DNA from 2 places in the Streptomyces griseobrunneus genome. Region 1 is predicted to be linked to the other one. Evidence: predicted binding sites of a transcription regulator. Region 1 holds the regulator's gene; the other holds the start of a gene.

What was found. Region 1 encodes HrcA, which represses chaperone genes, less so after heat shock. Its sites were predicted from a motif close to TTNGCACTCNGNNNNNCNGAGTGCNAA; they were not measured.
Region 2: a site for HrcA is predicted at 1,514-1,540, ahead of groL (chaperonin GroEL). Genes of this name have one in related genera too.

The regions. Positions count from the first base shown of each region.
Region 1 is NZ_CP177080.1:5,591,355-5,594,763, forward strand. It holds gene ACK8N7_RS25300 (MBL fold metallo-hydrolase) at 1-479, opposite strand, end outside; gene hrcA (heat-inducible transcriptional repressor HrcA) at 642-1,658, shown strand; gene dnaJ (molecular chaperone DnaJ) at 1,659-2,798, shown strand; gene ACK8N7_RS25315 (nitronate monooxygenase) at 2,932-3,409, shown strand, end outside.
Region 2 is NZ_CP177080.1:3,505,832-3,509,240, reverse strand. It holds gene thrC (threonine synthase) at 1-395, shown strand, start outside; gene ACK8N7_RS15875 (MoaD/ThiS family protein) at 441-719, shown strand; gene ACK8N7_RS15870 (cold-shock protein) at 1,151-1,357, shown strand; gene groL (chaperonin GroEL) at 1,703-3,325, shown strand.

The DNA of each region.
Region 1 (3,409 bases):
TGGCCGCTGTGGCCCGGGCCCACGTTGGCCAGCAGCACCTGACGGCCGCCGCCCAGGTCCAGCGTCCACTCGCCGGTCACCTCGTGGTGCGGCACCACCAGCGTGTCCACCGCCCGGTGCGCCTCCTCCTCCGAGAGCCCGTGGTGCACGGCCGACCCGGTCAGCTCGTCCGCCGAGCGCCGCAGCAGGGCGGTGATGCCCACCGCCCCGTACACCTGGGCCCCGGCGAACGCCGCCGTACCCAGCACATGATCGAAGTGGGGGTGGCTCAGTGCGATATGCGTCACCCTCCGGCCGAGCAGGGCCTCGGCCTGCCTCCGCAGCTCGACGCCCTCGCGCAGGGTCGAGCCGGTGTCGTACAGCAGCACACCGCCGGGCCCGGCCACCAGCGCGACCGTGGCGTCCCAGCCCGGCAGGCGCCGCCGCCCGATACCGTGGCCCAACCGCTCCCAGCCGAAGTCTTCCCAAGAGACGTCCATGGGACGACGCTATCGGGGCGACCCGCGCGGTCCGGTGGCGGCGTGGCCGGTCGCCCTTGCCCCTGCCCCACCCCACCCCCGTACACTGACCGGGGGGTAACTGGCACTCGTACGCACCGAGTGCCAACAGGCACCGGGAAACAACAGCTGGAGGTGTGCGCCATGCTCAGCGAACGCAGACTGGAAGTGCTGCGCGCCATCGTCCAGGACTATGTCGGCACCGAGGAGCCCGTCGGCTCCAAGGCGCTCACGGAACGGCACCAGCTGGGGGTCTCCCCAGCCACCGTCCGCAACGACATGGCGGTGCTGGAGGACGAGGGCTTCATCGCGCAGCCGCACACGAGCGCGGGCCGCATCCCCACCGACAAGGGGTACCGCCTCTTCGTCGACAAGCTCGCCGGCGTCAAGCCGCTCTCCTCGCCCGAGCGCCGGGCCATCCAGAACTTCCTCGACGGCGCGGTCGACCTCGACGACGTGGTCGGCCGGACCGTACGGCTGCTCGCGCAGCTGACCCGGCAGGTCGCGGTGGTGCAGTACCCCTCGCTGACCCGCTCGACGGTCCGGCACGTGGAACTGCTCTCGCTCGCCCCCGCCCGGCTGATGCTGGTCCTGATCACGGACACCGGCCGGGTCGAACAGCGTATGATCGACTGCCCCGCGCCCTTCGGCGAGGCATCGCTCGCGGATCTGCGTGCCCGGCTCAACAGCCGGGTCGTCGGACGCCGCTTCGCGGATGTCCCGCAGCTGGTGCGGGAGCTGCCGGAATCCTTCGACAGCGAGGACCGCGGAACGGTTTCCACGGTCCTTACCACCCTCCTCGAAACCCTGGTCGAGGAGACGGAGGAGCGGCTGATGATCGGCGGCACCTCCAACCTCACCCGCTTCGGGCACGACTTCCCTGTGATGATCCGGCCGGTGCTGGAAGCACTGGAGGAGCAGGTCGTCCTGCTGAAGCTGCTGGGTGAGGCCACGGACTCAGCCATGACCGTACGGATCGGGCACGAGAACGCCCACGAGGGCCTCACGTCCACGTCCGTCGTTGCGGTCGGCTACGGTTCGGGCGACGAGGCAGTCGCCAAACTCGGCGTGGTCGGACCGACCCGCATGGACTACCCCGGAACGATGGGAGCGGTACGCGCAGTGGCACGTTACGTCGGACAGATCCTGGCGGAGTCGTAAGTGGCCACGGACTACTACGCCGTACTCGGCGTGCGCCGCGACGCATCTCAGGACGAGATCAAGAAGGCATTCCGTCGGCTCGCACGCGAGCTGCACCCGGATGTCAACCCGGATCCGAAGACCCAGGAGCGGTTCAAGGAGATCAACGCCGCTTACGAGGTGCTCTCGGACCCGCAGAAGAAGCAGGTCTACGACCTCGGCGGCGACCCGCTCTCCGCCAACGGCGGTGGCGGCGGCGCGGGCGGTTTCGGAGCCGGTGGCTTCGGCAACTTCTCCGACATCATGGACGCGTTCTTCGGAACTGCCTCGCAGCGCGGGCCCCGCTCGCGCACCCGCCGCGGCCAGGACGCCATGATCCGGCTGGAGATCGACCTCTCCGAGGCGGCCTTCGGCACCACCAAGGACATCCAGGTCGACACGGCCGTCGTCTGCAACACCTGCAGCGGCGAGGGCGCCGCCCCCGGCACCTCCGCCCAGACCTGTGACATGTGCCGCGGTCGCGGCGAGGTCTCGCAGGTCACCCGGTCCTTCCTGGGCCAGGTCATGACCTCGCGCCCCTGCCCGCAGTGCCAGGGCTTCGGCACGGTCGTGCCCACCCCGTGCCCGGAGTGCGCCGGCGACGGCCGCATCCGCTCGCGGCGCACGCTCACCGTCAAGATCCCGGCGGGCGTCGACAACGGCACCCGTATCCAGCTCGCCGGTGAGGGCGAGGTCGGCCCCGGCGGCGGCCCGCCCGGCGACCTGTACGTCGAGATCCACGAGCTGCCGCACGCCGTCTTCCAGCGGCGCGGCGACGACCTGCACTGCACGGTCACCATCCCGATGACCGCTGCGGCCCTCGGAACCAAGTGTCCGCTGGAGACCCTGGACGGCCTGGAGGAGATCGACATCCGGCCCGGCACCCAGTCCGGCCAGTCCGTCCCGCTGCACGGGCGGGGCATCACGCACCTGCGCGGCGGCGGCCGGGGCGACCTGATCGTGCACGTCGAGGTGACGACCCCCTCCAAGCTCGACGCGGAACAGGAGCGGCTGCTGCGGGAGTTCTCCAAGCTGCGCGGCGAGGAGCGCCCCTTGGGCCAGTTTCAGCCAGGTCAGCAGGGGCTCTTCTCCCGGCTGAAGGACGCCTTCAACGGCCGCTGAAGCGTTTTCCGCCTTTCACCGCACCGCCCATCGGTTCCGTACCGGTGGGCGGTGCGGCGTTCGGAGGGAGAACCGGTCACGCCGAACGCTGGCTGATTCGGCCCCTGTGCGACCGACGTGGCACGATGCCGTCATGTCCTCCGCGTTGACCGATCTCTGCCGGTATCCGATCGTGCAGGCCCCGATGGCGGGCGGCGCTTCCGGACCTAAGCTCGCCGCGGCCGTCGCCGAGGCGGGCGGGCTCGGATTCCTGGCCGCCGGGTACAAAACGGCGGACGGCGTGTACAACGAGATCAAACAGCTGCGCCGGCTCACCGGCGGGCCGTTCGGCGTCAACCTCTTCATGCCGCAGCCCGCGCTCGCCGACCCCAGCGCCGTCGAGGTCTACCGCCACCAGCTGGCCGGCGAGGCCACCTGGTACGAGACCCCGCTCGGCGACCCCGACAGCAGCGGCGACGACGGGTACGAGGCGAAGGTCGCCATCCTGCTGGAGGACCCCGTCCCGGTGGTCTCCTTCACCTTCGGATGCCCCACCCGCGACACTCTCGACGCCTTCGCCAAGGCCGGGACGCACACCATCGTGACGGTCACCTCCGCCGAGGAGGCCCAGG
Region 2 (3,409 bases), 2.1 Mb from region 1:
TCAAGGCCGGCCACGACGTGGTCCGCCCCCAGAAGCCGAACACCATCGCCAAGTCCCTGGCCATCGGCAACCCGGCGGACGGCCCGTACGTCCTCGACATCGCCCGCCGCACCGGCGGCGCGGTGGACGACGTGAACGACGAGCAGGTCGTCGACGCGATCAAGCTGCTGGCGCGCACCGAGGGCATCTTCGGCGAGACCGCGGGCGGGGTGACGCTCGGCGTGACGAAGAAGCTGATCGAGGCCGGTGTGATCGACCCGACGCTCACCACCGTCGTCCTGAACACCGGTGACGGGCTCAAGACGCTCGACGCGGTCTCCGCGACCTCGCAGGCGACGGCCACCATCAAGCCGAGCCTGGACGCGTTCCGCGCCGCGGGCCTCGCCTCCGCCTGACCCACCGGGTCCGAGTCCGCTTCCGAAGCAAGAAGGGCACCCACCATGAGCGTCAAGGTCCGTATCCCCACCATCCTCCGCACGTACACGGGCGGCCAGGCCGAGGTCCCGGCGGAGGGCACGAAGCTCTCCGAGGTCATCGAGTCCCTGGAGAAGGACCACCCGGGCATCGCGGCCCGCGTCCTGGACGACCAGGGCAAGCTGCGCCGCTTCGTCAACGTGTACGTCAACGACGACGACGTGCGCTTCGAGGGCGGCCTGGAGACGGTCACGCCCGACGGCGCCGGTATCTCGATCATCCCGGCCGTGGCCGGCGGTTGCTGAACTTCTCCGGGGGCCGCCGCGCCCTCTCCTGAACGCAGTTGCCCCCTCCGCCACACAGAGCGGAGGGGGCAATTCTGCATGGTTGAGCACGGTAGAGTTGGGGAAGCCCCCTTCGCTGCGTGTGCCGCCCGCATATGAGAATGCGCCCGGCCCCGATAAGAAGCAGCCAAAGTACGTGAACCCCTTGTGGCATAAGTGGCCTTTGCCTGGCCCGACTTGCCCGTAAATCTCAGCAATCCCACATATTCGGGCGTTCGCCTGTGCCCAGAATTCTCGTCCGATTGACCTGTTGCAGAGGGCAGTTGGGCGGATACATTCGGCCGCGGTCGACGCGCTGCGGCGCCGCACACCCTCTCCTGTCGGAGGGTGAGTTCCGACCCGGGCCCGCGAAGTGCGGTCCCGTGCAAGGGCCAGTTATAGGGGAGTTAGGCATGGCTCAGGGCACCGTCAAGTGGTTCAACGCGGAGAAGGGGTACGGCTTCATCGCGGTCGACGGTGGTGCGGATGTTTTCGTCCACTACAGCGCGATCCAGATGGACGGGTACCGCACCCTCGAAGAGGGTCAGCGAGTTGAATTCGAGATCTCGCAGGGCCAGAAGGGGCCCCAGGCCGACATGGTCAAGCTCGCCGTCGGCTGAGCTCGGCGCGGCCGTCCGACGTCACTACTCACGCACGTAGGGCCCGACCCCCGGATCAGGGGGTCGGGCCCTACGTGCGCCCCGGCGCGTGGCCCGGCGCGGTGTGACCGCGCTGTCCCCATCCGGGCCCCATCCGGGCCGCATCCGAGGGGGACGCTTGCACTCGCAGGGGTCGAGTGCTAATCATTGGCGTTAGCACTCTCCAGGTGAGAGTGACAGAAACTTGGACCGGGCCGGTGAGGCCCGCAGGCGCGGTGGGGCAAGGAACCACCACGCAGGCAGGCCGTCCGTCGCGGGCGCCTCTCGGTCCGGAGAATCCACCCCTGTCCGGGAGGACCACTTCACATGGCCAAGATCATCGCGTTCGACGAGGAGGCACGGCGCGGTCTCGAGCGCGGGATGAACCAGCTCGCCGACGCCGTCAAGGTCACCCTCGGCCCCAAGGGCCGTAACGTCGTCCTCGAGAAGAAGTGGGGCGCGCCCACGATCACCAACGATGGTGTTTCCATCGCCAAGGAGATCGAGCTCGAGGACCCGTACGAGAAGATCGGTGCGGAGCTGGTCAAGGAGGTCGCCAAGAAGACGGACGACGTCGCCGGCGACGGTACGACCACCGCCACCGTTCTGGCTCAGGCTCTCGTTCGCGAGGGTCTGCGCAACGTCGCCGCAGGCGCCAACCCGATGGCCCTCAAGCGGGGCATCGAGAAGGCCGTCGAGGCCGTCTCCGCCGCTCTGCTGGAGCAGGCCAAGGACGTGGAGACCAAGGAGCAGATCGCTTCGACGGCCTCCATCTCCGCCGCCGACACCGAGATCGGCGCCAAGATCGCCGAGGCGATGGACAAGGTCGGCAAGGAAGGCGTCATCACCGTCGAGGAGTCCCAGACCTTCGGTCTGGAGCTCGAGCTCACCGAGGGTATGCGCTTCGACAAGGGCTACATCTCGGCCTACTTCGCCACCGACATGGAGCGTATGGAGGCGTCGCTCGACGACCCGTACCTCCTGATCGTCAACTCGAAGATCGCCAGCGTCAAGGACCTGATCCCGCTGCTGGAGAAGGTCATGCAGTCGGGCAAGCCCCTGCTGATCATCGCCGAGGACGTCGAGGGCGAGGCGCTCTCCACCCTGGTCGTCAACAAGATCAAGGGCACGTTCAAGTCCGTCGCCGTCAAGGCTCCGGGCTTCGGCGACCGCCGCAAGGCCATGCTCGCGGACATCGCCATCCTCACCGGTGGCACCGTGATCTCCGAGGAGGTCGGTCTCAAGCTGGAGAACGCCGGCCTGGACCTGCTCGGCCGGGCCCGCAAGGTCGTCATCACCAAGGACGAGACCACGATCGTCGACGGCGCGGGTGACAGCGACCAGGTTCAGGGTCGCGTCAACCAGATCCGTGTCGAGATCGAGAACTCCGACTCGGACTACGACCGCGAGAAGCTCCAGGAGCGCCTCGCGAAGCTGGCCGGCGGCGTGGCCGTCATCAAGGCCGGCGCCGCCACCGAGGTGGAGCTCAAGGAGCGCAAGCACCGCATCGAGGACGCGGTGCGCAACGCCAAGGCCGCCGTCGAGGAGGGCATCGTCGCCGGTGGTGGCGTGGCTCTGCTCCAGGCCTCGGCAGTCTTCGACAAGCTCGACCTCACGGGTGACGAGGCGACCGGCGCCAACGCCGTGAAGCTTGCGCTGGAGGCCCCGCTCAAGCAGATCGCCGTCAACGGTGGTCTCGAGGGTGGCGTCGTCGTGGAGAAGGTCCGCAACCTGCCGATCGGTCACGGTCTCAACGCCGCGACCGGCGAGTACGTCGACATGATCGCCGAGGGCATCATCGACCCGGCGAAGGTCACGCGCTCCGCTCTGCAGAACGCCGCGTCCATCGCCGCGCTCTTCCTCACCACCGAGGCCGTCATCGCCGACAAGCCCGAGAAGGCCGGCGCGGCCGCTCAGGGCGGCATGCCGGGCGGTGACATGGACTTCTGATCCGCCGCGGGGACCCCGGTCTCCGGCTGATCGAAGTTCTGCGTACGTCCCACAGGGGCGGTACCTCCTTCACGGGGGGTGCCG